3 regions of the Acidaminococcus sp. HCP3S3_H5 genome follow, and region 3 is predicted to be linked to each of the others. Evidence: predicted binding sites of a transcription regulator. Region 3 holds the regulator's gene; each other region holds the start of a gene.
The links. Region 3 encodes HrcA, which represses chaperone genes, less so after heat shock. Its sites were predicted from a motif close to TGTTAGCACTCNNNTNANNNGAGTGCTAACA; they were not measured.
Positions count from the first base shown of each region.

Region 1 (7,848 bases), on a different contig from region 3:
GCCCAACGGGCTGCGTTTCCCTTCAGGAGCATTTGCCCCCGGCAAATGGTCTCCTTTGGCGTGAGACGTTTTCCCATAAAAAGAACCCGCCCCCAAAAGGCGGGTTCTTTCCTTTGGCTGCCGACTAGTGGCTAGTGACTGTTGGCTGTTCTTACAGCATCCCCTTCACTGCAGCCAGCACTCCGTCGAAATTGATGGCATGGGTCACTTCGGGGACGTATTCCACGTAGGTCACTTTGTCGTTTTTGTCGATGACCACGACCCCCCGGGCTTCCAGCCGCAGGCCGTCCATGAGGAAGCCGTAGTTCTTCCCGAAGGAAGCGTCCCGGTGATCGGACAGGGTCACCACGTTTTCCACCCCGGCGGCGCCGCACCAGCGGGCCTGGGCAAAGGGCAGGTCCATGGAAACCGTGAGCACCACCACATCTTTGGACAGGCCGGTGACATCCTGATTGAACCAGCGGGTCTGGGCGTCGCAGACTCCGGTATCCAGGGAAGGCACCACGGAGATCACTTTGATCTTCCCTTCATAATCTTTCAGGGTCTTTTCCCCCAGTTTGTTGTCAATGAGTTTGAAATCAGGAGCCTGCTGGCCAATTTTCACTTCCGGCCCCGCCAGGGCCACAGGGTTGCCGGCAAAGTTCACAGTACGTTTTTCCATATTGAAATTCCTCCTCTATATGATCAGAATGGATAGTTTGTTGGTATAGATATAGTATAGCATTTTAAGAATGATTCGTAAATAGAATTTTGTAAAAGATTGAGGAAAAGGACCCCCTACCCGCTGCCCCGGGTCCTTTCCCCCCTTGCCAGAGGGACACAGCCCCCTGGGCGGCCGGGTCGGGCTTGCCTTCGGCGAGCCCCTACGCCGTTGGGGTCGGGGAGTCTTCTCCGGTCGTTTGGACCAGGTCCCCCAAGGGCCGGTGCAGGAAGGAGGACGGCGCCGGGTATTGCGGCGCCTAACCCACCACCAGCCTTACGGCTGGTCCCCAGCTACGGCATAAGCGACCTCGCTATCCGCTGAAGCGGATGCTCCCTGCTTACGCCCTTGCAAAGGGCGGATATAGGCTGGGTCCATGGACCCATTGCTTATTTGAGTACAAGGGCGAAGCCCGTGTACTTGTTATCCGCCCTTTGCAAGGGCGGGGGACCGTTGCGCCTGCGCAATGGTGGTGGGTTAGCAGCCCAACGGGCTGCGTTTCCCTTCAAAACCATTTGCCCCCGGCAAAGGGTCTCCTTTGGCGTGAGACGCAAAAAATCCCCCTGGTTTCCCAGGGGGATTTTTTAACCCTTACGGTCTGATCTTACATCATCCCGGGCATGCCGCCGCCCATGGCAGGGGCTGCTGCGGCGCCTTTTTCAGCCGGTTTGTCGGCTACTACGGCTTCCGTGGTCAGGATCATGGAAGCGATGGAAGCGGCGTTCTGGAGAGCACTGCGGGTTACTTTGCAGGGATCCACGATACCAGCTTTGATCATATCCACATATTCTTCGGTGGCAGCGTTGAAGCCGGTGCCTTTGGCAGCCTTCTTCACAGCTTCCACGATGACGGCGCCTTCCAGGCCGGCGTTGTTGGCGATTTGCCGTACCGGTGCTTCAATGGCCCGTCTTACAATATCGATACCGGTCTTTTCATCACCGTCAGCCTTGGCTTCCAGTTCGTCCAGAACCGGCTGTACCTGCAGCAGAGCGGTGCCGCCGCCGGCCACAATGCCTTCAGCCACAGCAGCACGGGTGGCGTTCAGGGCATCTTCGATACGGAGTTTCTTGTCTTTCAGTTCGGTTTCGGTAGCAGCACCAACCTTGATCACGGCTACGCCGCCGGACAGTTTGGCCAGGCGTTCCTGGAGTTTTTCTTTGTCGAACTGGGAGGTGGTGGCAGGGATCTGAGCCTTGATGGAGGCGATCCGGTCAGCCACAGCCTGTTTGTCACCGCCGCCGTCAACGATGGTGGTCATGTCCTTGGTTACCCGTACCTGACCGGCAGTACCCAGGTCAGCCAGGGTAGCGCTGTCCAGTTTCCGGCCCACTTCTTCACTGATCACCGTAGCACCGGTGAGGGTGGCGATATCCTGGAGCATGGCCTTCCGGCGGTCACCGAAGCCAGGAGCCTTTACAGCCACAGCCTTGAAGGTGCCACGCAGACGGTTCACAACCAGGGTAGCCAGGGCTTCCCCTTCCACGTCTTCAGCAATGATCAGCAGTTCACGGCCCTGTTGTACAACCTTTTCCAGGACAGGCATAATGTCGTTGATCAGGGTGATCTTCCGGTCCGTAATGAATACGTACGGGTTGCTCATAACGGCTTCCATCTTGTCAGGATCCGTTACCATGTAGGGGGAGATGTACCCACGGTCGAACTGCATGCCTTTTACGGTTTCCAGGGAGGTGTCCATGGTCTTGGATTCTTCCACGGTGATTACGCCGTCGTTGCCCACTTTTTCCATGGCATCGGCAATCAGCCCGCCGATTTCTTCATCACCGGCGGAAATGGAGGCAACCTGTGCCTTTTCTTCCTTGGTGCTGACAGCCTTGGCGCTCTTCTTCAGTTCGTCAACCAGAGCATCGGTGGCTTTCTTGATCCCTTTCTTCAGGACCATGGGGTTGGCACCGGCCACCACGTTCTTCATCCCTTCATGGACGATGGACTGGGCCAGCACCGTAGCGGTGGTGGTACCGTCGCCGGCGATGTCGTTGGTCTTGGTGGCCACTTCACGGACCAGGGCGGCGCCCATGTTTTCAAACGGATCTTCCAGTTCAATATCCTTGGCAATGGTTACCCCATCGTTGGTGATGGTGGGAGAACCGAATTTCTTTTCCAGTACAACGTTCCGGCCTTTGGGCCCCAGGGTTACCTTTACGGCATCAGCCAGGGCATTGACACCCCGTTCCAGGCCACGGCGGGCATCTTCATCAAATTTAATCAGTTTAGCCATATTGATCGACTCCTTAATTCCAGATAATGTACGGTTTGGTATTTTCTACCAGATACGGGACGGAGGAAAGCTTTCAGTCTTCCACAACCGCCAGGATATCGCTGTCTCTCAGGATGATGTAGTCTCTCCCGTCCAGGGTTACATCACTGCCGGAGTATTTGGCGAATACCACCACATCCCCTGCCTTCACTTCGGAAGGGACCCGGGTGCCGTTTTCCAGGAGACGGCCGGTGCCTACGGCAACCACTTTGCCGGTCTGGGGTTTGTCTTTGTGAGCAGTATCCGGCAGGTAAATGCCGCTGCTGGTTTTTTCTTCTTGTACAATGGGTTCAACTACAACATGATCATCCAAAGGTTTTAACATCTTACGTATCCCCTTTCATTCTATGAGCAATGGGTTGTTTGCATTTTTTATTAGCACTCATTTCACTGGAGTGCTAACTACAGTATCTATAATAGCATGTTTCCAAAAAAAATCAAGCCCTTTGACTATTTTTTGTCAAAAGGCTTGAAAACTTTTTTCTCCAGGGTCCGGACCACCTGGTCGTACCGGTCCGGGTCGTGGGGCAAAAGGCAGCGGCTGCAGTCTTTGTTCCCATCTCCCAGCCGGGTGAAGTCCCCGCCGCAGTCCGGCACCAGGTACAGGGGGCAGTAGCAGAACAGGCAGTTGAACCGGTCCGGGTCCGCCCCTTTGTGGCAGGGAAAGAATTCGCACTGCCGGTGGGCAAAGAACTTGTACCGGCAGCTCATGGTTCCAACAGCTTCCCGTAGGACCGGGCCAGGCTGCCGAATTCGTCCATGGAAAGGGATTCCCCTCTCCGCTTCCCGTCGATGCCGGCCCCATCCAGCAGTTCCTTCACCTGGTCCGGGGTGATCCCCAGGGTCTTCAGGCAGTTGCTGAGCATTTTCCGCCGCTGGGAAAAGGCCGCCTTCACCACCCGGAAGAACAGCTTCGCCGGAACATCCACCGCCGGGTGCTCCCGTTTGTCGCAGACCACCACCATAGAATCCACCTTGGGGGCGGGCATAAAGTCCCGGGCGGGCACCGGTATGGCCAGCCGGGGCTGGGAATAATACTGGAGAGCCAGGGACAGAGGGCCGTAATCTTTCCCTCCCGGGGCAGCGATCATCCGCTCCGCCACTTCCTTCTGGACCATCACCACCAGCCTCTGGAGGGGCAGATCCTCTTCCAAAAGGGCGAAGATGATGGGGGTGGTGATGTAATAGGGCAGGTTGGCGGCCACAGTAAAGGGCCGGTGCTCCGTCACTTCCCCCAGGTCCACCTTCAGCACGTCCCCGGGGACGATTTCCACATTGTCATACCCTTCCAGGGTTTTGGCCAGGACGGGCAGCAGGGTCCGGTCGATCTCCACGCTTTTCACCTGGGCCCCGGTCTCCGCCAGGGCCTGGGTCAGGGTGCCGATTCCCGGGCCGATTTCCAGCACCAGGTCTCCGGGGCCCACCTGGGCTTCCCGGGCGATCCCCCGGACCACCTGTTCATTGATCAAAAAGTTCTGTCCGAACTTCTTCTTGGCCCGGAGGCCAAAAGTATCGAGGATGTACCGGGTCACGTCCCGGCTGGCGATCACTGGATGCAGCATGTCATTTTCCTTCCCCGTCGATTTCTGCCAGAGCGGCCTGGAATTCCTCCCGGGTCACTCCGTAATTGTTCAGCCGATGGACCATCTGCTTGGCGTTCCCGTAGCCGATGCCCAGGATGGCTCCCAGTCTGTCCCGCCGGGCCACCGCCTCCGGAGACCCTGACAGCCCGGAAACAAACAAGTCCCGAGAGGAAAATTCCTTTCGGGGCTCCATTTCCTGGAAACGGACCTTGGACAGGGCTTTCCGGATGGCCTCCGGTTGGGCCTGTTCAATGCCCACATCATGATGGGCCAGGGCCTCCGCCTTGGGCACAAAAGCCTGTCCGGCTTTGGGGAAGCGCTCCGTCAAGAATTTCCGGATCCGCTCTCCCGCGCCGTCGGGATCGGTCATGATGATGATCCCCCGTTTCCTGTAGGCTGCTTCGATCAGGGCCAGGGTATGGGGCGCCAGGGTGAATCCCCCGGTCTCGATGGTCTCAGCATCCACTGCCTTCTTCACCGCCACGGTGTCCATCTTGCCTTCTACTACCAGCACTTCTTTCAGCACGATTTTCTCCTGTCTTTTACTCCAAGAAATACACAGTCACATCCCGCCGGCCCCAGGAAATGGCATCGCCATAATCTTCCATGAACAGGTCGATGGTATTGCCGTTGATGGCGCCGCCGCAGTCCGCTGCCACAGCAAAGCCGTAGCCAGGGATGTACATCCGGGTGCCGTAGGGGATCACGTCCGGATCCACGGCCACCACCCCATGATAGGGGACCACGCCGGTGGAGGTGAGCCCTGTGCCGCTGCCTTCTGCCATGGTGTAGGCGGATGCTTCCACCGTCCGGGCAGAGCGGTAACGGACGAAACCACGGGAGGTTTCGATCATATTCAGGTTGTTCCCCGTACCCACTTCCACGATTTCAGGAACCGGTTCCGAGAGCACTTCCCGGTTCAGCTCCTGTCTTACGGTTTCGCTGCCCACCTTGATTTCCCGGTAGGTGACCTTTTCCTGCCCGTTTTGGCCGGGGGAGATCACATTCTGCCGGCCCCGGGGCAGGTTGTCATTGTTCCGCATCTCCACTTCATAGGGGATGTCCCGGGTTTCGGTGGTCAGTTTATTGGTGGGAGAAATAATGTGGATGGTCATGTCCGGGGTCACTTCCGTGTCCAGTCCCGGATAGACCTGGAATCCTTTGTAATCCACTCCCACGGCATTCAATACGTCTCGCACGGTTTTGCGTCCGATGGTGTATTCGGTGGTTCTTCCTGCTTTCCAAACTTTCACGGGCATGGCCCGGGTCACTTCGATGGTAGCTCCATCATTGAGTTTTTCCTCTTCGCCGACCAGTTCATATCCGTCGGCTTTCTGAAGAACAACACCGGCTTCTTCCAGGGCTCCCTGAACGGTCAGGGCTCTGGTCTGCAGGGTTATGGTCTGTCCGTCCACTTTGATGCTCACGGTTTTGGGCTGGGCCGCAAAGCCCACCAGGTTCACGCTGGCAGCCAGCAGCAGGCAGACAACAATCCACTTGTAGGGACGCTTAAAAGGTTGTGATTTTCGCAAAGTTTCGCCTCCTTAAAGTGCTTGCATCATACCATAAGGAGGCGATTCCTGTCAAAATTAAATTAGTACCAGGTACTAAAATTATACACTCTGGCAGGTGTAATTTGTGACGTTTTTGTAGACTGTACAGCTGTTTTACTGGTTTGTGAGACGGAAAAACAGCTTTTTCGCATTATTTGTTGAACTTTCCATGATTTTTTCCGGTGTGGTCCCCCGGAGTTCCGCCGCCCGCTCTGCCACAATGGCGGTGTACAGAGGGTTGTTCCGCTTTCCCCGGTAGGGCACAGGGGCCATGTAGGGGGAATCGGTCTCGAACAGGATCCGGTCTTCCGGCACCCGGGCCAGGATGGATCTTACCCCCCGGTCGTTCTTGAAGGTGCTGGTGCCCCCGAACCCCAGGTACCAGCCCAGGGCCAGGGCCTCTTCCGCCATGGCCCAGTCCCCGGAAAAGCAGTGGAGCACCCCCCGGACGCCTTTGCCTTCTTCCCGGATGATCCGGAGCACGTCCTCATGGGAATCCCGGTCGTGGATGATCACCGGCAGGCCGGTTTTTCGGGCCAGGTCCAGCTGGCGGATCAGAAATTCCTGCTGCAGGCCGTGGGGGGAATGTTCATCGTTGTAGTAATCCAGACCGATCTCCCCGATGGCCACCACCCGGGGATCGGCGCACCAGGCTTCGATCTGTTTCAGGTCCTCCAGGCTGCTGTGGCTGATCTCTTCCGGATGGATCCCCACTGCCGCCCACACAAAGGGGTACTGGTGGGCCAGGGCAAGGGCCGTTTGGGAGCTGGGAATGTCACAGCCGGGATCAATGATCCCGGCCATGGTCTCTCCGATGGAACGGAGCAGCTCTTCCCTGTCTTCGTCAAAATCCTCCACGTCCACATGGGCGTGGGTATCGAACAAAGGAAGCTTATGCATGTTATTTCACCTTGCTGCCGGAGGCGATCCCCGGCACTTCCGCCAGTTTCAGGTTCCCCTGGCCGTCAGACGCGGCCAGCAGCATCCCCCGGGATTCCACGCCACGGAGTTTGGCCGGCTTCAGGTTGGCGATGACGATCACGTTCTTGCCCGTCAGTTCTTCTTCCTTGTAATAGGGAGCGATGCCGGAAACGATGGTCCGGACTTCGTCCCCCACCTTCACTTCGATCTTCAGCAGCTTGTCCGCGTTGGGCATTTTTTCCGCTTTCTGGATGGTGCCCACCCGCAGGTCCAGTTTGCCGAAGTCTTCGATGGTGCACTGGTCCGGGGTCACGACCCCTTCAGCCTTTTTCTCCGCCTTCTTGTCCTTTTTGGCCGGTTTGGCTTCCTTTTTGGGTTCCGGAGCCTTGTCTTCTTCCTCTTCTTCGATCCGGGGGAAGATGGGCTGGCCCTTGGCCACCTTGGTGCCGTCAGGGAAGTTGCCCCAGGCCACGTCGTTCAGGTCGAACTGTTCCGGAGTCTCCAGGCCCAGCTGGGCGAAGATCTTGGGTGCGGTGAAGGGCATCATGGAGGAGATCAGGATGGCGATGTTCCGGACCGCGTCTGCCAGGTTGTACATCACCGCTTCCAGCCGTTTGGCCTGGGCGGGATCCTTGGCCAGGATCCAGGGGGTGGTTTCGTCGATGTACTTGTTGGCGGCCCCCACATAGGCCCAGATGGCCTTGATCCCGTCGTTGAGGGCGTATCTGTCCATGGCGGCCCGGTAGTTCTTCAGGGTTTCGGCGGCCAGGCTGCGGAACTTCTCATCGGTTTCGCTGTCCACCACGGTCTTGTGGA
Region 1 covers NZ_JBQKCS010000007.1:155,758-163,605, reverse strand. Annotated here, with positions in the region: gene tpx (thiol peroxidase) at 152-661, opposite strand; gene groL (chaperonin GroEL) at 1,305-2,936, opposite strand; gene groES (co-chaperone GroES) at 3,010-3,300, opposite strand; gene ACTQY5_RS09845 (cysteine-rich small domain-containing protein) at 3,426-3,686, opposite strand; gene rsmA (16S rRNA (adenine(1518)-N(6)/adenine(1519)-N(6))-dimethyltransferase RsmA) at 3,683-4,537, opposite strand; gene rnmV (ribonuclease M5) at 4,539-5,084, opposite strand; gene ACTQY5_RS09830 (G5 domain-containing protein) at 5,101-6,090, opposite strand; gene ACTQY5_RS09825 (TatD family hydrolase) at 6,226-7,011, opposite strand; gene metG (methionine--tRNA ligase) at 7,013-7,848, opposite strand, start outside.
Region 1: a site for HrcA is predicted at 3,349-3,379, ahead of groES (co-chaperone GroES). Genes of this name have one in related genera too.

Region 2 (7,848 bases), on a different contig from region 3:
GGGCGGATATACGCTCTGGCTGGCGCTGACCGTAGGTATCATGGTGGCAGCCAGTGTATGGGCTTGAAAAGGGCGGATATACGCTTAGGCTGGCGGCCATTGTTTTTTCAGTACAAGGGCATGAGCCCACGTACTTATTATCCGCCCTTTTCAAGGGCGGGAGACCAGCCGTCAGGCTGGTGGTGGGTTAGCAGCGCCAGCTGCGTTTCCCTTCAAAAAAATTTGCCTGCAAATTTCTCATTCAGCTGGAGACCAGTCACCGAAGGAAACCGGCTCCGCCGGTCCTTAAATATGTTTTATCCAGATCGGATATGTACTGAGAATGACCACTACCAGCAAGGTAGCATAATCCCCCAGATGCAGCTTCATGGGACGGCGGTTTTTATAGGTGTTGGGACCGAACCCTTTCAGTTCCATGGACAGGGCCAGGGTGTCGGATTTGGCTACCGCCCGCATGACCAGGGGTTTTACCACCGCCAGATAGGCGTAAAGCCGTTTGAAGGCGTTCCCCCGGTTGGAATAGCCCCGGCAGGACTGGGCGTCCAGGGTAATGGCGGAATCGGACAGGAAGTCCGGCACGAACCGGAGAGCCGTAGTGAGCATAAAGGCGTATTCATAGGGCATATGGAATTTTTCCACCAGAGCCTGGGCAATGTCCTGGATCCGGGTGGAGGCCAGAAGGCACAGAAAGGCGGTGGTCATGACGAACATCCGCAGGCCCCCGGTGAGGGCCACATACAAGGGAGAACCGAACAGCAGCTGGAGCAGCACCATCATGCCGGTGAACACGGTAAGGGTGCCGATGGCCGCCATGGTCATCCGGTCCCGTTTGATATACAGCAGGATCACCAGTTCCAGCACCAGCAGGGTGGCCACCGCCGGCACCGGCAGCAGGAACACCCAGGCGGTGACCGCCAGCACCAGGATCAGTTTGGTAAAGGCTGTGATCTTCATGCTTTGGCACCTTCTTTCGGCTGGATCTTGCTGCACAGATCTTCCGGACTGTCCGCCTGGACCCCGAACAGGGCTCCCAGCCGGGACAGCACCGGCTGCTTCAGACCCCATTCCTCAATGGGCCGCTTTCCGTCGAACAGATTGCCGGTCTTCCCGTCATACACCAGCTGGCCGTCGTGGAGCACCAGGGCATGGGTGGTGAATTTCCGGGCGATTTCCATATCATGGGTGATCAGGATCAGGGTCATGTGTTTTTCTTTCTGGAGTTTGGCCAGGTAGTCCATCATATGCTGTTTTTCCTGTTCGTCCTGACCGTTGGTGATTTCGTCCAAGATCAAAGTCCGGGGCTGGAGAGCCAGCGCCACTGCCACCCCCAGCCGCCGTTTCTGGCCGAAGGAAAGCCCCCGGGGATACTGGTCCAGGCAGGGGGTCAGCCCCATGGCTTCCACCGCATCCCGGACCTGCCGGTCCAGGGCCTCTTTGGGCATTTTCCGGTTCTGGAGGCCGTAGGCCACTTCATCATATACCGTATCCCCCAGCAGCTGGAGGTCTGGATTCTGGAACACATACCCCACCTTGTCCGCCAGGTCCGCCGGTTCGTAGCCGGCAATATCCACTCCGTCCACCAGCACCTGGCCGCTCCGGGGATGGTTCAGGGCCATGAACAGCCGGCTGAGGGTGGTCTTGCCGCTGCCGTTGTGGCCCAGGAGAGCCACCGCTTCCCCGTCTTCCACTTGGCAGCTGATGTCCTGGAGCACAGGGATGCCTCTCCGGTAGGCAAAGTTCACTGCTTTTGCTTCAATCATTCCTTGGCGCCTCCCTGAAATTTCTGGAGCAGTTCCTTTTCTGCTTCTTCTTCCGTTCTCCAGTCTCCCAGCTTCACCTGGTACTTTTCTTCCAGGCCCAGTTTCACCTGCCACAGTTCCGGCAGGTTCTCCCGCAGGTCCTCCTGGGCGAAGGCGTTCCGGGCGGCTTCGGCAAAGGGTCCCTGGACCCGGGCCTCTCCCTGGCTGATGAGCACCAGGTCCGTCATATAGGGCAGCAGGTAGTTCAGGTCATGTTCCACCACCACTACGGTCATCTGATGCTGCCGGTAAATCTTGTACAGCAGGGCATACAGGGACCGGGCCCCGTCAGGATCCAGGGCGGACACCGGTTCATCCAGGATCAGCACTTCCGGACGGCAGGCCAGCACGGATGCCAGGAGCAGCCGCTGCCGCTGGCCTCCGGACAGTTCGTCCAGCTGGTAGTTTTCCCGGCCGGGAAGCCCTACATCCTCCAGGGCCTGGCTCACCCGGGCATCCACCTCTTCCGGGGAGAACCCGTGGTTCAGCAGGCCGAAGGCGATTTCTTCCCCGGCAGTCAGGGACACCATCTGGCTTTCGTAGTCGTCCATCATGATCCCCACCCGCATGGCGATTTCGGAGATCTTCCGGCCCTTCAGGTCTTCTCCCAGCACTTCCACCCTGCCGTGGTACCGGCCCCCGTAATAATGGGGGACGATGCCGGTCATGGCCTTGCACAGGGTGGTCTTGCCGGCGCCGCTGGGCCCGGCAATGGCGGTGAAGCTGCCTTTCTGGATGTCCAGGTTGATGTCTTTCAGCACCAGGTCACTGTTCAGATAGGCAAAATAAAAATCAGAAATCCGGATGGCTGTTTCACACATGGTGTTTCCCCTCCGTAGCAAAGAAAATCTTCCGTACCGGGCCGTAGAGCACCTGGGTGACCACACCGTTCAGGACCCCTACGGTGAGCACCACCGGCAGCATGGCATGAGTCCACACGGCAAGGGGCAGCCCCAGCACCAGTTTCAAGATGTAGGTGAACACACTGCCGCTGACGGAAGTGGCCAGGAACCCTACAATAAAAGGCTTCACCTTCAGCTGTTCCAAGTGGGCCAGGGCGAAGGCCTTCACCAGGATACAGGCGGTAAGGGCCCCGCACAGTTCACTGGCAATGTTCCCCAGCGGGAAGGCGGATTTGGACGAAGGGATCAGGGTGAGCCCGGCCACAAAGCCGATGCCCAAAGCCCGGGTGGGCCCTGGCTTCGTCAGACAGATGGTAATGGAATACATGGCGATGGTCCAGTTGGGGGTGACCCCGCCCACGTTGGGGCTGATGGTATGGAGGATGACCCCAATGGCCAGCAGCAGGGCCGTCATGGCCACCCAGCGATGGGTATCACGGGCTGCTTCCACCGTAATCAGTTCCGGAATCGGTTTTTCCATGCTGCGATGCTCCTTTGCTACAATACAGTATAGAATATAGTTTATGGGGACTGGGGGAGGATGTCAAGGAAAAAGGGGCTGTTGCCTAAGCAACAACCCCTTCAACGGTCTCACAGCTCTTCAAACAGCTGCTGCCCGATTTCCAGCATTTTCTCTTTTTGGGTTTCCAGTTCCACCAGGAGTAGTTCGATCTTTTCTCCGGCACCCCGAAAATCTCCAGGGCCTGGGTCAGGATCAGCCGTTTCAGCTGCTCCGAAAGAGCCGCCAGGATTTCGTCCTTGGTTTTGTACCAGCGGCGGATCTCCAGCCCTCCCACTCCAGATTCCTCACTGATCCGGCTGAGAGTCATCCGCTGGTAGCCTACATCCAGCAGCAGTCTGGCTGCACTTTTCAGGACCCGTTCCCGGCCGGTCAGGTCCTGTGGAGTAACGTCTGCCAACGGTTGTTTTCGATTTCTGCCCATAAATCCTGTGACTCCATTCTTCCTGCAATATTTTGCGGTATGATTTTAGTGTATCACGGGGCAAAAACTTCATCAATCAATAGCGAAAAAATTCATTGTTTTCATTTTTCTGCCACAAGTATCCCTCGAAAATCCTGTAACTTCTTGCACTTGAGCCATGACTAAACAGTCTGTTTCCGACTATACAGTCATACATTTGTTGCACAAAAAAAGGACTGCCGCTCAAGCAGCAGTCCTTTTTCTCTATGGAGCTCCGACTTTCCACGGAGTCTCCCGCCCTCGTTATCCTTCGATGGCGATATATTTCTTGTTGTCCACCTTCTGGGGTTCCTTTTTGGGGATGCTCAGTTCCAGGATACCGTTTTCGTACTTGGCCTTCACATCAGCCTCGGTGACCCCTTCGCCTACATAGAAGCTCCGGGCGCACTGGCCAAAGGTCCGTTCACGGCGGATATACTGGCCTTTCTTGTCTTTTTCATCCTTGTCCACACCCTTGCTGGCACTGATGGTCAGATATCCGTTTTCCAGCTGTGCATGGATTTCATCCTTCTTGAACCCCGGCAGGTCAATGTCCAGTTCATAGTGGTCGCCCACATCCCGCACATCGGTCTTCATCATATTTCTGGAGTGTTTCCCGTACAGAGGATTTCTGGCCGTAAACACATCATCAAAGTCATTCATGAGATCATCGAACACATTGTCATTGAAAACGCTAGGCAGTAACATAAGCCATTCCTCCATTCAATCTTGGCCTTGAAGGTCAGCTTTTGGAACTACCGAAAGGCTGGATTCCTGCGGCCCCTCAGGGGCCCGTCCTACGTTCCAGGTTCTCTTGGGAACCCTTCTCTGTGGTCTTTCCTTCGTTCTGGTATTATAATAGCACAGGTTGTTAGCACTGTCAAGCATTGAGTGCTAAAAAGTCAAAGTTTTTTTGACTTTTTAGAGGAGAGGAATGGGGCTGTTGCATGTGCAGCAGCCCCTCTAAAAAATCACAGCTTCACCCGGGCCGGAGAGGCGATCAGGAACAGATTGTGGTTCCCTCCCTCTTTTTCCGGGAACTGGCCGTACATGTCGAAGGTGGAGAAGAACCGGGCGGCCGGGTAGATGCCGTAGCCGTCCTGGTTATGGTCCGTGGTGTCGTAGGGATCCGCCACGATCAGCACATCGTCCTGGGTGTCGGCGGTGCCCATGTCATCATAGCCGATGATTACCTGCCAGTGGCCGCCCCAGTCGATCCATCCTGCCAGGATAGGCTTTCCGGCCTTCAGGGTGGCCTTGATGTCTTCCGGTCCGAAGGTCTTCCCGGCCTTTGCATAGTCTTCCGTGGTCACCAAGTCGAACCCTCCCACCTTCTGGAACATGTCCTTCATCTGTTCCAGGGTGGTGCCCGGATATCCGTCCGGGAAGCCAGGGACATTCACGTCCTTCAGGGGATGGCGCAGATCCGCCAGCTTCTGTTCCGTCCAGTCCTTCTGCCGGTCATACCACCGGAGCACCATCAGGGCTGCCGCCGGTCCGCAGGACCATTCACTGGACTGCTGGATGGTCTTGAAAGCCGGCAGCAGCACCAGGGACCCTTTGGAATGCATATGGTAGAAGTCCGGGTGAGTGTAATAAATGGTCTTTTTGTGATCCAGCTTCCGCTCTATGGAAGCAGCCCCCTGGTCCTGGGTGATTTTCGCCGGTTCCTGGAATTTCATGTCATCACTGAAGTTCCGGTTGGCCGCCAGCACCGGCAGGGAGAAGCCGGCGGCCAGCAGGCCGGCCAGCACAGCAGAAGTCAGTTTTGGGAAAAGTTTCATATCCATCCGTTCCTTTCACGGCCCGGCCCTTTTTCCGGAAAGGGCCCTCGGGCATCCGTATTTCTTCTCCCTATTATAAAAGATTTCCGCCGGAATGCCTATAAGCTCCCCAGGATTTTCCCGCTGATTTCCTCCAGCAGGGGCCGCTGCTCCTCCAGCCGGTCCAGCATTTTCTGGATGGTCCCGGAAGAAATCCCGAAGATCCGTAGGGAATGGGTCAGGAAGGTCCGGCGGATCCGGTCCCAGTGGTAGGGCTTCCGGAACCCGTGGGCCATCACATAGCCTCCCAGTCCGGAACACACCAGCAGCATCTTTTCGTAGCTGAACTGACTGGACATCCGGACGGAAAACAGTCTGGTCACATACCGGTAATGGCGGGCCACCACTCGTTCGAGCAGATGGGGGATACAGTAGGCAGTCTTCCAGAAACTCCACAGCATGGTGTTGGTGTCCAGTACCTCCATTTCCATCCCCAGCAGCATCACATACCGGTACAGGGCCATTTCCTCCCGGGTCCAGGATTCGGGGAAAGCCTCATCTGGCAGGAAGGTGTGGCAGATATAATCCCGGGTCCGTTCCATCAGCTGGGCAGCCAGGTCATCCAACAGTTCTTCCTTGGTCCGGTACCAGAGACTGATCTGCCGCTGGGGAATCCCCAGGGATTCCGCCAGTTTGGGCAGGGTGGTCCGCACATATCCCAGTTCCAGGAACATCTCCTTGGCCCGGTGGCGGATCTTCCGGTGCAGGGCCTCATCCTTTTCTTCCAGCAGTTTTTCTTCCTTTTTCCGTCTTCCCATCAGAACATCCTCCTTTGCCGCAGCTTCTGTTTCCATTATACCAAATCCCTTCCGGCTAAAAAAACAAGAGGACTGCCGCCAGTATGCAGTCCTCTCGTGTTGGTTGCTGATTAGAAGGTTACGACCATCTGAGACCACAGGGTCCGTGCATGTTCGTCGCTGTCCTTGCCTTTCAGGTCGAAGTATTCCACCTGGGCCACCATGTTCTTGGCCAAGGTTACGTTGCCGCCGAAGTGCCAGCCCTTGAACCCTTCTTCCGGGAACACATCATACCGGCCGTTCATGGTATGAGCAATGGTAGTGGTGGCCGCCTGATCATAGTATTTGGTGAACAGGCCCCAGCTGCCGGGTTTGGAAGCGGTGGCGCCGCCGTATTGCAGCCAGGCAACGACCCCGTCGTCATCTTTACCCATGTCATCCAGGTGATCATTGTCCCCGTTCAGGTACATGGCCCCGAAGTTGAACTTGCCTGCGGTGTAGTCGGCACCGACCGTCCAGATGGAGTCATCATCTTTGCCCATGCCCATGGCGGTTACATCGTCTGCCCGGACGTAGTTGGCTGCCATGTTCAGGTTGCCCCAACGGCCGCCTACTTCCGCCCTCCAGTATTTGTCGGCCACGGAATCGTTGTTGGAATCGCTCCAGCTGTATTCGCTCTTGTTGGCCATTTTGCCCCAGACCCCGGTGATGTAGGCCTGGCCAATCTTCACATCGGCTTTGATGGCATCCACACGGCTATCGTAGATGTTCCCGTCAGCGATGAAGTCCTGGAACCGGCCGCCGGTCAGGTTTACCACCCCGATGTTCCCGGTCAGGTAAGCTCTCTGGAATTCCGTGTCATCGTCACCGGATTCGTTCTGGCCGATGAAGTGCTGGTTGTTTTCCAGCATGGATACGTAATGCCAGTTGTCGTTGACTTCGCCGGTGAGGAACAGACGGGTACGGAGCCGGGCGTCGTCGTTGTCACGGCCGGCTTTGGCAGCCTGCCATTTGTTTACGGCACCGCCGGAGCTGTGATCATAGCTCAGCCGGACGTTCCCGGTGATCTTCACATTGTCGGCGTTCTTTTCCAGTTTGGCCACCCGGACACCCAGGTTGTCCAGTTCATCAGCGAATTCGCTGACCAGCTTGTCATCGGCACCGATGGCTCCTTTGGCCAGAGCTTTGGCTACAATCTGTGCCATTTCATACCGGGTCATGGTTTTGTCACCTTTGAAGGTGCCATCAGGATATCCGTCCACCACACCGGCAGCAGCCAGTTTTGCTACAGCTCCATAAGCCCAGTGGCCTGCAGGCAGATCAGAGAACGGGTTGGCGGCAAATGCCGTGGCGCTGATGCCCATAGCCATAGCCAGAGCACACACTAAGTTTTTTTTCATGATAAAAATCCTCCTTCTGGTAATTTCCTGTCCGGAAGGGGTTCGCCTGCTTCCCGGGTTCTGTGCGAGTGGCCTTGTTTCCTCTACAGGTGCCGGCAATCCTGCGCTTCTCTTCGTTCCAGGATCTGTGGTAGTTTTCCACGTCTTCACTATACCAGAGGAAACTTTCTCCCGTCCCGGAAAACGCCTTGTGTTCCCAAAGCCTTCTTTTTTACAAGTGTATAT
Region 2 covers NZ_JBQKCS010000005.1:72,642-80,489, reverse strand. Annotated here, with positions in the region: gene ACTQY5_RS07235 (energy-coupling factor transporter transmembrane component T) at 286-954, opposite strand; gene ACTQY5_RS07230 (energy-coupling factor ABC transporter ATP-binding protein) at 951-1,760, opposite strand; gene ACTQY5_RS07225 (energy-coupling factor ABC transporter ATP-binding protein) at 1,757-2,620, opposite strand; gene ACTQY5_RS07220 (tryptophan transporter) at 2,613-3,182, opposite strand; gene ACTQY5_RS07215 (TetR/AcrR family transcriptional regulator) at 3,268-3,645, opposite strand; gene ACTQY5_RS07210 (Hsp20/alpha crystallin family protein) at 3,928-4,371, opposite strand; gene ACTQY5_RS07205 (C39 family peptidase) at 4,635-5,447, opposite strand; gene ACTQY5_RS07200 (TetR/AcrR family transcriptional regulator) at 5,546-6,244, opposite strand; gene ACTQY5_RS07195 (S-layer homology domain-containing protein) at 6,355-7,623, opposite strand.
Region 2: a site for HrcA is predicted at 4,533-4,563, ahead of ACTQY5_RS07210 (Hsp20/alpha crystallin family protein). Genes of this name have one in related genera too.

Region 3 (7,848 bases):
GATCTTCGCCCTGGTGGTCAGCGGCTACAGCGGGGGAGACATTGTGGCGGAACAGGTGATCGACGCCCTGAACTGCAACAAGCACTTCATCCTGCCTCCGCATTTTGCCCTGATGGAAACCGCCAATGACCCGGGGAGCATCCTGCAGAACCAGGGGCTGGAGCAAAGAGTGAAGGAGATGGCCCGGCGGATTGCCGGGTAGAGAGTTTCCCTCTTTTTAAAACAATTTAAATGATGTACAATAAGAAGCTGTAACCGGCTGTTGCGGAACGGCTTCTTTTTGTCTATCTGGCAACGGCCCCTATCCAAGAAAGAAGGCTGACAATGTGACCCTGTTCAAAAAATGGCAACAACTGATTTTCTGCGGGTTCCTGGGCGCCCTGTCCTTCCTGGTGCCTCCTCCGGGAGACCTGGCCCCGGCCGGCTGGCATGTGTTCGGCGTCTTTGCCGCCACCATTGTGGGGCTGATCCTGAAACCTCTGCCCATGGGCGTCATGGCTCTTTTGGGCATGGTGAGCCTTTGTCTCACCCGGGCCCTTACCCTGAAAGAAGCTCTCAGTGGATTCAGCATCCCTACCATCTGGCTGGTGGTAGTGGCCTTCTTTATTTCCCGGGGCATCGTAAAGACCGGGCTGGGGGAACGGATTGCCTATCTGTTTGTGGAACGGTTCGGCAAAAAGCCCCTGTTCCTGGCCTATTCCCTGGTGGCCAGCGACCTGGTGATTGCCCCGGCCATGCCCAGCAACACCGCCCGGGCCGGAGGCATCCTGGCTCCCATTGTCCAGTCCCTGAACGTGACCTTTGGTTCCGACCCCAAAGAAGGGACCCAGAACAAACTGGGGAATTTCCTGGTGCCGGTGGTGTTCCAGTGCGACGTGGTGATTTCCGCCGTGTTCCTTACCTCCATGGCCGCCAACCCCATGGCCGTCAGTTTCGCCAGCGATCTGTTGGGGGTGAACATGACCTGGGGCGGCTGGCTGGCGGCTTCCTGTGTGCCGGCAGTGATTTCCCTGGTGCTGTTCCCGCTGGTGATCTATAAAATGAACCCGCCGGAACTGAAGGAGACTCCGGAGGCTCCGGCTCTGGCCCGGCAGAAGCTGGATGCCATGGGTCCCCTGAAACGGGAAGAAAAAGCCATGGCCGTGATCTTTCTTCTGCTCATCGGTCTCTGGGCCGGGGGCCGGTACATCGGTCTCAGTGAAACTCTCACCGCCCTTTTTGGCCTGTGCCTGCTGCTGTTAGCCAACGTGCTTACCTGGGATGACATCAAAAGTGAAAAAGCCGCCTGGGATACTCTGGTCTGGTTCGCCATCCTGGTGATGATGGCCGGATTTTTGAACACCAAAGGGATGATCCCCTGGTTCAGCAAAGAAATGAGCGCCCTGGTGGCCGGGGACAACGGACTGGTGGCCATGGCCATCCTGGCAGTGGTGTACTTTTATTCCCATTACCTGTTCGCCAGCAGCACCGCCCATGTAAGCGCCATGTACGCCGCCTTCCTCAGCGTCATGGCCAGCGCCGGGGTACCGTCCACCATGGCCGCCTATGTGCTGGCCTGGTTCAGCAGCCTGTTCGGATGTCTCACCCATTACGGCTCCGGCCCGGCTCCCATCTTTTTTGGCGCCGGATATGTGACCCAGAACCGGTGGTGGCAGATCGGCTTCGTCCTGAGCCTGCTGTCCATCCTGATCTGGGGCGGCATCGGCTGTCTGTGGGGGAAGGTCCTGGGAATGTGGTAAAAATTTAATTTTCCGAAAACGGCCAAACTGTGGTACAATGGGTAACAAATACTGTACCTGGAAAGGCGGAGACCCATGAAACAATTTGATGCAAGAAATCTGTCCATGATGTTTGACCTCTATGAAATGACCATGGCCAACGGGTATTTTGAAGACAAGAAACGGGACAGGGACGACTACGTGTCCTTTGATGTATTTTATCGGAACAATCCGGACGGAGGCGGTTTCGCCATTTTTGCCGGTCTGGAACAGGTGCTGGATTACCTGGAAAACATGCACTTTTCCACCGAAGACATTTCCTATCTCCGAAGCCTCCATGTATTCAGCGAACCCTTCCTCCAGTGGCTGGAAACCTACCAGTTCCGGGGAAATGTATATGCCATGCCCGAAGGCAGTGTGATTTATCCTGATGAACCCCTGCTGACGGTGTACGCTCCTCTGGTGGATGCCCAGCTGGTGGAAACCGCTATCCTGTGCGAGATCAACCACCAGTCCCTGATCGCCACCAAGGCCCAGCGGATCGTGAAAGCCGCCCAGGGCCGGGGGGTGTCCGACTTTGGCGCCCGCCGGGCCCACAACATGGACGCCGCCGTATACGGGGCCCGGGCCGCCTATATCGGCGGAGCTGACAGCACGGCCACCGTCCTGGCCGGCCAGATGTTCAACATCCCGGTAAGCGGCACCATGGCCCACAGCTGGGTCATGTACTACGACGACGAATACACCGCTTTCAAGCGGTTCGCGGAAATCTACCCGGACAACGCCATCCTGCTGGTGGATACCTACGATGTACTGGATTCCGGGGTGCCCAACGCCATCCGGGTGGCCAAGGAAGTACTGGAACCCATGGGCAAACGGCTGAAAGGGATCCGGATCGACTCCGGGGACCTGGCCTACCTGTCCAAAAAGGCCCGGAAGATGCTGGACGATGCCGGGCTCACCGATGCCATCATCGTCATGAGCAACTCCCTGGATGAATACACCATCAGCTCCATCCTGGAACAGGGCGGCTGTGTGGATTCCTTCGGGGTGGGGGAACGGCTGATTACCGCCAAGAGCGACCCGGTCTTCGGGGCCGTGTACAAGCTGGTGGCTGTACACAAGGACAAAGCCATCATCCCCAAGATCAAGATCTCCGAAACCTTTGAAAAGATCACCAACCCGGGCCGGAAACGGGCCTGGAGAGTGTATGACAAAACCGGTCATGCCATTGCGGATCTCCTGACCCTCCATGACGAAGATCCCCGGGAAAGTGCCGAATTCCCCTTTGTGGATACCCAGCGGCCCTGGAAGAAGATGGCCTTCAAAGACTGTACCTTCCGGGAACTCCAGGAACTGGTGCTGGAAAAAGGCAAGCGCCTCCACCCGTCCCCGTCCCTGGAAGAAATCCGCCGGTACGTGCGGAAGCAGCTGGACCACGAAATCTGGCCCGAAGAACAGCGCTTCAGCAACCCCCACATGCATTTCCTGGACATGAGTCCCCGGTACTACGCCATGAAGATGGCCCTGCTGGAAGATGTGAAGAAGGGGAAATAAGACGGTCAAAGGAGAATACCATGTCCCATCCCTGGGAATCGTACCAGGCGGTTTATGTGCACATCCCTTTTTGTGTCCATAAATGTGCCTACTGTGATTTTGCTTCGTATCAGATTTACAATGACCATATCATGAACGACTGCGCCCGGCGTCTGGTGGAGGAAATCTCCGCCTGTACGCCGGCTTTGCCGGTTTCGCCCAGGGCTACGGTGTATTTCGGCGGGGGCACCCCCAGTGTGCTGCCTTTGGATGATCTGGCTGCCATTGTTTCCGCCCTGAAGGAACGGGGCTTCTGGCAGCAGCCGGCGGAAGCCACCCTGGAGGCCAATCCGGGGACGGTGGACCTGGAACGGCTCCGGTTTTACCGGTTTTTGGGGTTCGACCGGCTGAGCCTGGGAATCCAGTCCTTCCAGCAGTCTGAACTGGTGTCCATGGGCCGGATCCATACGGCGGAGCAGGCGGAAGAAGCCATTGCCCTGGCCCGGCAGGCCGGGTTCCGGCGGATCAGCGGGGATTTGATCTACGGTTACCCTGGCCAGACAGTGGAATCTGTCCGGGATTCCCTGGAACGGCTGCTGCAAACCGGGGTGGACCATGTGTCCGTCTACGGTCTTACGGTGGAAGAGGGGACCCTTCTGGCCAAACAGATCCGGGAAGGGCAGCTGGCCCTGCCTTCGGAAGAGGAAACCGGTACCATGTACGACCTGCTCATGGAAGAACTGCCCAAAGCCGGGTACCAAAGGTACGAAATCTCCAATTTTGCCCGGCCCGGCCAGGAATCCCGGCACAACCAGGTGTACTGGCACTACGATCCCTATCTGGCCTTCGGCCCTGCTGCCTGCGGGTTCGACGGAAAGAAACGGGAGACCAATCCCTGGAATCTGATGGCCTATCTCCGGGGAGAAGCCCCGGAACAGGAAGAACTGACTCCCACGGAACGGCGGGAAGAGCTGGTGTTCATGAACCTGCGCACCGCCAAGGGACTGTCCCTGGAAGAATTCCGACTGCGGACGGGAGAAGATTTCTTCCATATATATAAAGAAGGGTTCGCCCATTGCCAGAACCGGGGCTGGATCACCCGGGAAGGGGACCGTATCCGCCTTACGGAACAGGGGATGCGGTACGGAAATCTGGCCTTTGAAGAATTTTTGTAAAAAGGCAAATATTTTTAGAGAAAGTATTGACAATTTGACTAAAGAGGTGTATCTTTACACTTAGATGTTAGCACTCCAATTATTAGAGTGCTAACAATCCAGAAGAGAGATGATTACAGTGCTGAGTGACCGCAAGAAAAAAATTCTTCAACTGATCATTGAAGACTATATCGAAACGGCGGAGCCTGTAGGATCTCGCAGCATCGCCAGGAAGTACAATCTGGGGATCAGCCCGGCAACCATCCGGAACGAAATGTCCGACCTGGAACTGCTGGGTTATCTGGAGCAGCCCCATACTTCGGCGGGCCGTGTCCCGTCGGCGGCTGCCTATCGGTACTATGTGGATTCCATTGCCAAACCCGATGCCCTGGCGCCCAACGATGTGGCGCTGATCAACAGCTGGTTCCGGGAACGGGTCCACAGCATCGACGATATCTTCCAGTCCACCGCCAAGATCCTGTCACGGATGAGCAAGAACGTGTCCGTGGTGCTGGCCAACAAGGACAGCGAAAGCGTATTTTCCTATCTCCGCTTCCTGCCCCTGAACGAGCACCAGGCCATCCTGTGCATTGTGGCCAACGACGGGCGGATGGACAACAGTGTGATCCAGATCCCGGCGGGCATGAGCCGCCTGGAAATGGACACCCTGGCCCAGAGAGTCACCAACAAGCTCCATGGGATGAAGCTGAACGATATCACAGACCAGATTCTGAAAGACGTCCGGGATGCCCTGGCTGGGGACAAAGCCCTGTATGCTTCTCTGATCCAGGTGGTCAGACAGATGCGGAGCGGCCAGTCGGAGAACAAGATGTACCTGGGCGGCACCAAACAGCTGCTCAGCCAGCCGGAATTCAAGGATCCGGAACGGATCCGGGAGCTGCTGAGCGTGCTGGAGGAAGAGCAGATGCTGAAAGACATGCTGATGGCCGACAAGGACTCCGGTCTCAAGGTGACCATCGGCAGCGAGAACAAATTTTCCGGCATCCAGGACTGCAGCATGATCCAGGCCACCTACCGTCTCAACGGACAGGTGGTGGGGACCCTGGCGGTCCTGGGACCGACCCGTATGGAATACCGGAAGGTGATTTCCGTCATGGATTACCTTCACAACTACCTGCGGGTGGTCATGAATAAAATGGATGAAAAGTAGGGGAGGACCAATGGAAAAGGACCAGCAGAAGAACCCGGAAACCGTGAAGGCAGAGGGTGCGGAAGCGGCCCAGGCCCAGACTGCGGCGGAAGAAACCGCAGAACAGGCCAAGGCAGCGGAAGCAGCTCAGGCTGACACCAAAGACGAAAAAGCAGCAGAACCCGATCCCAGGGACGAAAAGATCGCCCAGCAGGAACAGCAGATCGCTGACCTGCAGAACCGGCTCCTGCGGCTCCAGGCAGATTTTGACAACTTCCGGAAACGGAACAACGAAGAACGGGAACGTCTGGGCCGGTATGTAACCGGACAGGTGGCCCGGGAATTTTTGAAGGTGCTGGACAATTTCGAACGGGCGGAAGCCAGTCTGGAAACCAGCAAAGACGGAGCGGCCATCCAAAAAGGCATGGAAATGATCCACAAGCAGTTTGAAAAGGCACTCCAGACCCTGCACATCGAAGAAATCCCGGCGGAAGGCAAGCCTTTCGATCCTCAGATCCATGAAGCCGTGATGCAGGGCAGCAACCCGGATCTGCCGGATGAAAGCATCGACCTGGTCCTGGAAAAGGGCTACAAGATCGGTGACGACGTAATCCGTCATTCCAAGGTACGGGTTGTCCGCAACGATTGAAAACAACGTTTTGAACGATTGATAATTCCAGAGTGTACAGGAGGAATTCATTATGTCTAAGATTATTGGTATTGACTTAGGGACCACCAACTCCGTAGTCGCTGTCATGGAAGGCGGCGAACCTACGGTTATTACCACCCAGGAAGGCGGCCGGCTGACTCCTTCCGTGGTTGGCTTTACGAAAAACGGGGAAAGACTGGTAGGCCAGCTGGCCAAACGCCAGGCTGTATCCAACCCGGAACGGACCATCAGCTCCATCAAACGGCACATGGGCACCAAATACACGGTGACCATTGACGGCAAGGATTATACTCCGGAACAGATTTCCGCCATGATCCTGGAAAAGATGAAGGGCGATGCAGAACGGTATCTGGGTGAAAAAGTCACCGAAGCCGTCATCACCGTACCGGCTTACTTCAACGACAGCCAGCGTCAGGCCACCAAGGATGCAGGCCGGATCGCCGGGCTGGATGTAAAACGGATCATCAACGAACCCACGGCTGCAGCTCTGGCTTACGGCATCGATAAATCCGACGACCACACCATCCTGGTTTACGACCTGGGCGGCGGCACCTTCGATGTGTCCATCCTGGAACTGGGCGACGGGGTGTTCGAAGTGAAATCCACCAACGGGGATACCCATCTGGGCGGCGATGACTTCGATAAACGGATCATGGACTGGATGTGCGATGAATTCAAGAAACAGAACGGCATCGACCTGACCGGGGACAAGATGGCCATGCAGCGGATCCGTGAAGCTGCTGAAAAAGCCAAGATCGAACTGTCCAACATGCTGACCACCAATATCAACCTGCCGTTCATTTCCGCAGGCCCCAACGGCCCTGTGCATATGGACCTGGATCTGACCCGGGCCAAATTCGATGAAATGACCAGCGACCTGGTTGACCGGACCCTCGTGTGCGTCAACAAGGCCCTCAGCGATGCCAACATGACCCCGAAAGACATCAACAAGGTCCTGCTGGTAGGCGGCTCTTCCCGTATCCCTGCGGTGCAGGAAGCCATTAAACGGACCATGGGCCAGGAACCGGCTCACGGGGTGAACCCGGATGAATGTGTGGCCATGGGTGCTGCCATCCAGGCCGGTGTACTGGCTGGGGATGTGAAAGACGTCCTGCTGCTGGATGTAACGCCTCTGTCCCTGGGTATTGAAACCATGGGCGGCGTAATGACCAAGATCATTGACCGGAACACCACCATTCCTACTTCCAAGAAACAGATCTTCTCCACGGCCACCGACAACCAGCCCTCTGTGGATATCCACGTACTCCAGGGCGAACGGGAAATGGCTGCGGACAACAAGACCCTGGGCCGTTTTGAACTGTCCGGCATTCCGGCAGCTCCCCGGGGAGTGCCTCAGATCGAAGTGGCCTTCGATATCGATGCCAACGGTATCGTAAACGTAAGCGCCAAGGATCTGGGTACCGGCAAGGAACAGAAGATCACCATTACCTCTTCCGGCAGCCTGAGCAAGGAAGAAGTGGACAAGATGGTGAAGGAAGCCCAGGCCAACGAAGCCGCCGACAAGAAGCGGAAGGAAGCCGTAGAAGCCAAGAACCAGGCAGATACCCTGATCTACCAGGCTGAAAAGACCGTGAAGGACATGAACGGCAAAGGCCATGA
Region 3 covers NZ_JBQKCS010000006.1:154,339-162,186, forward strand. Annotated here, with positions in the region: gene ACTQY5_RS08750 (flavodoxin family protein) at 1-202, shown strand, start outside; gene ACTQY5_RS08755 (anion permease) at 327-1,739, shown strand; gene ACTQY5_RS08760 (nicotinate phosphoribosyltransferase) at 1,815-3,275, shown strand; gene hemW (radical SAM family heme chaperone HemW) at 3,296-4,429, shown strand; gene hrcA (heat-inducible transcriptional repressor HrcA) at 4,539-5,579, shown strand; gene grpE (nucleotide exchange factor GrpE) at 5,590-6,207, shown strand; gene dnaK (molecular chaperone DnaK) at 6,260-7,848, shown strand, end outside.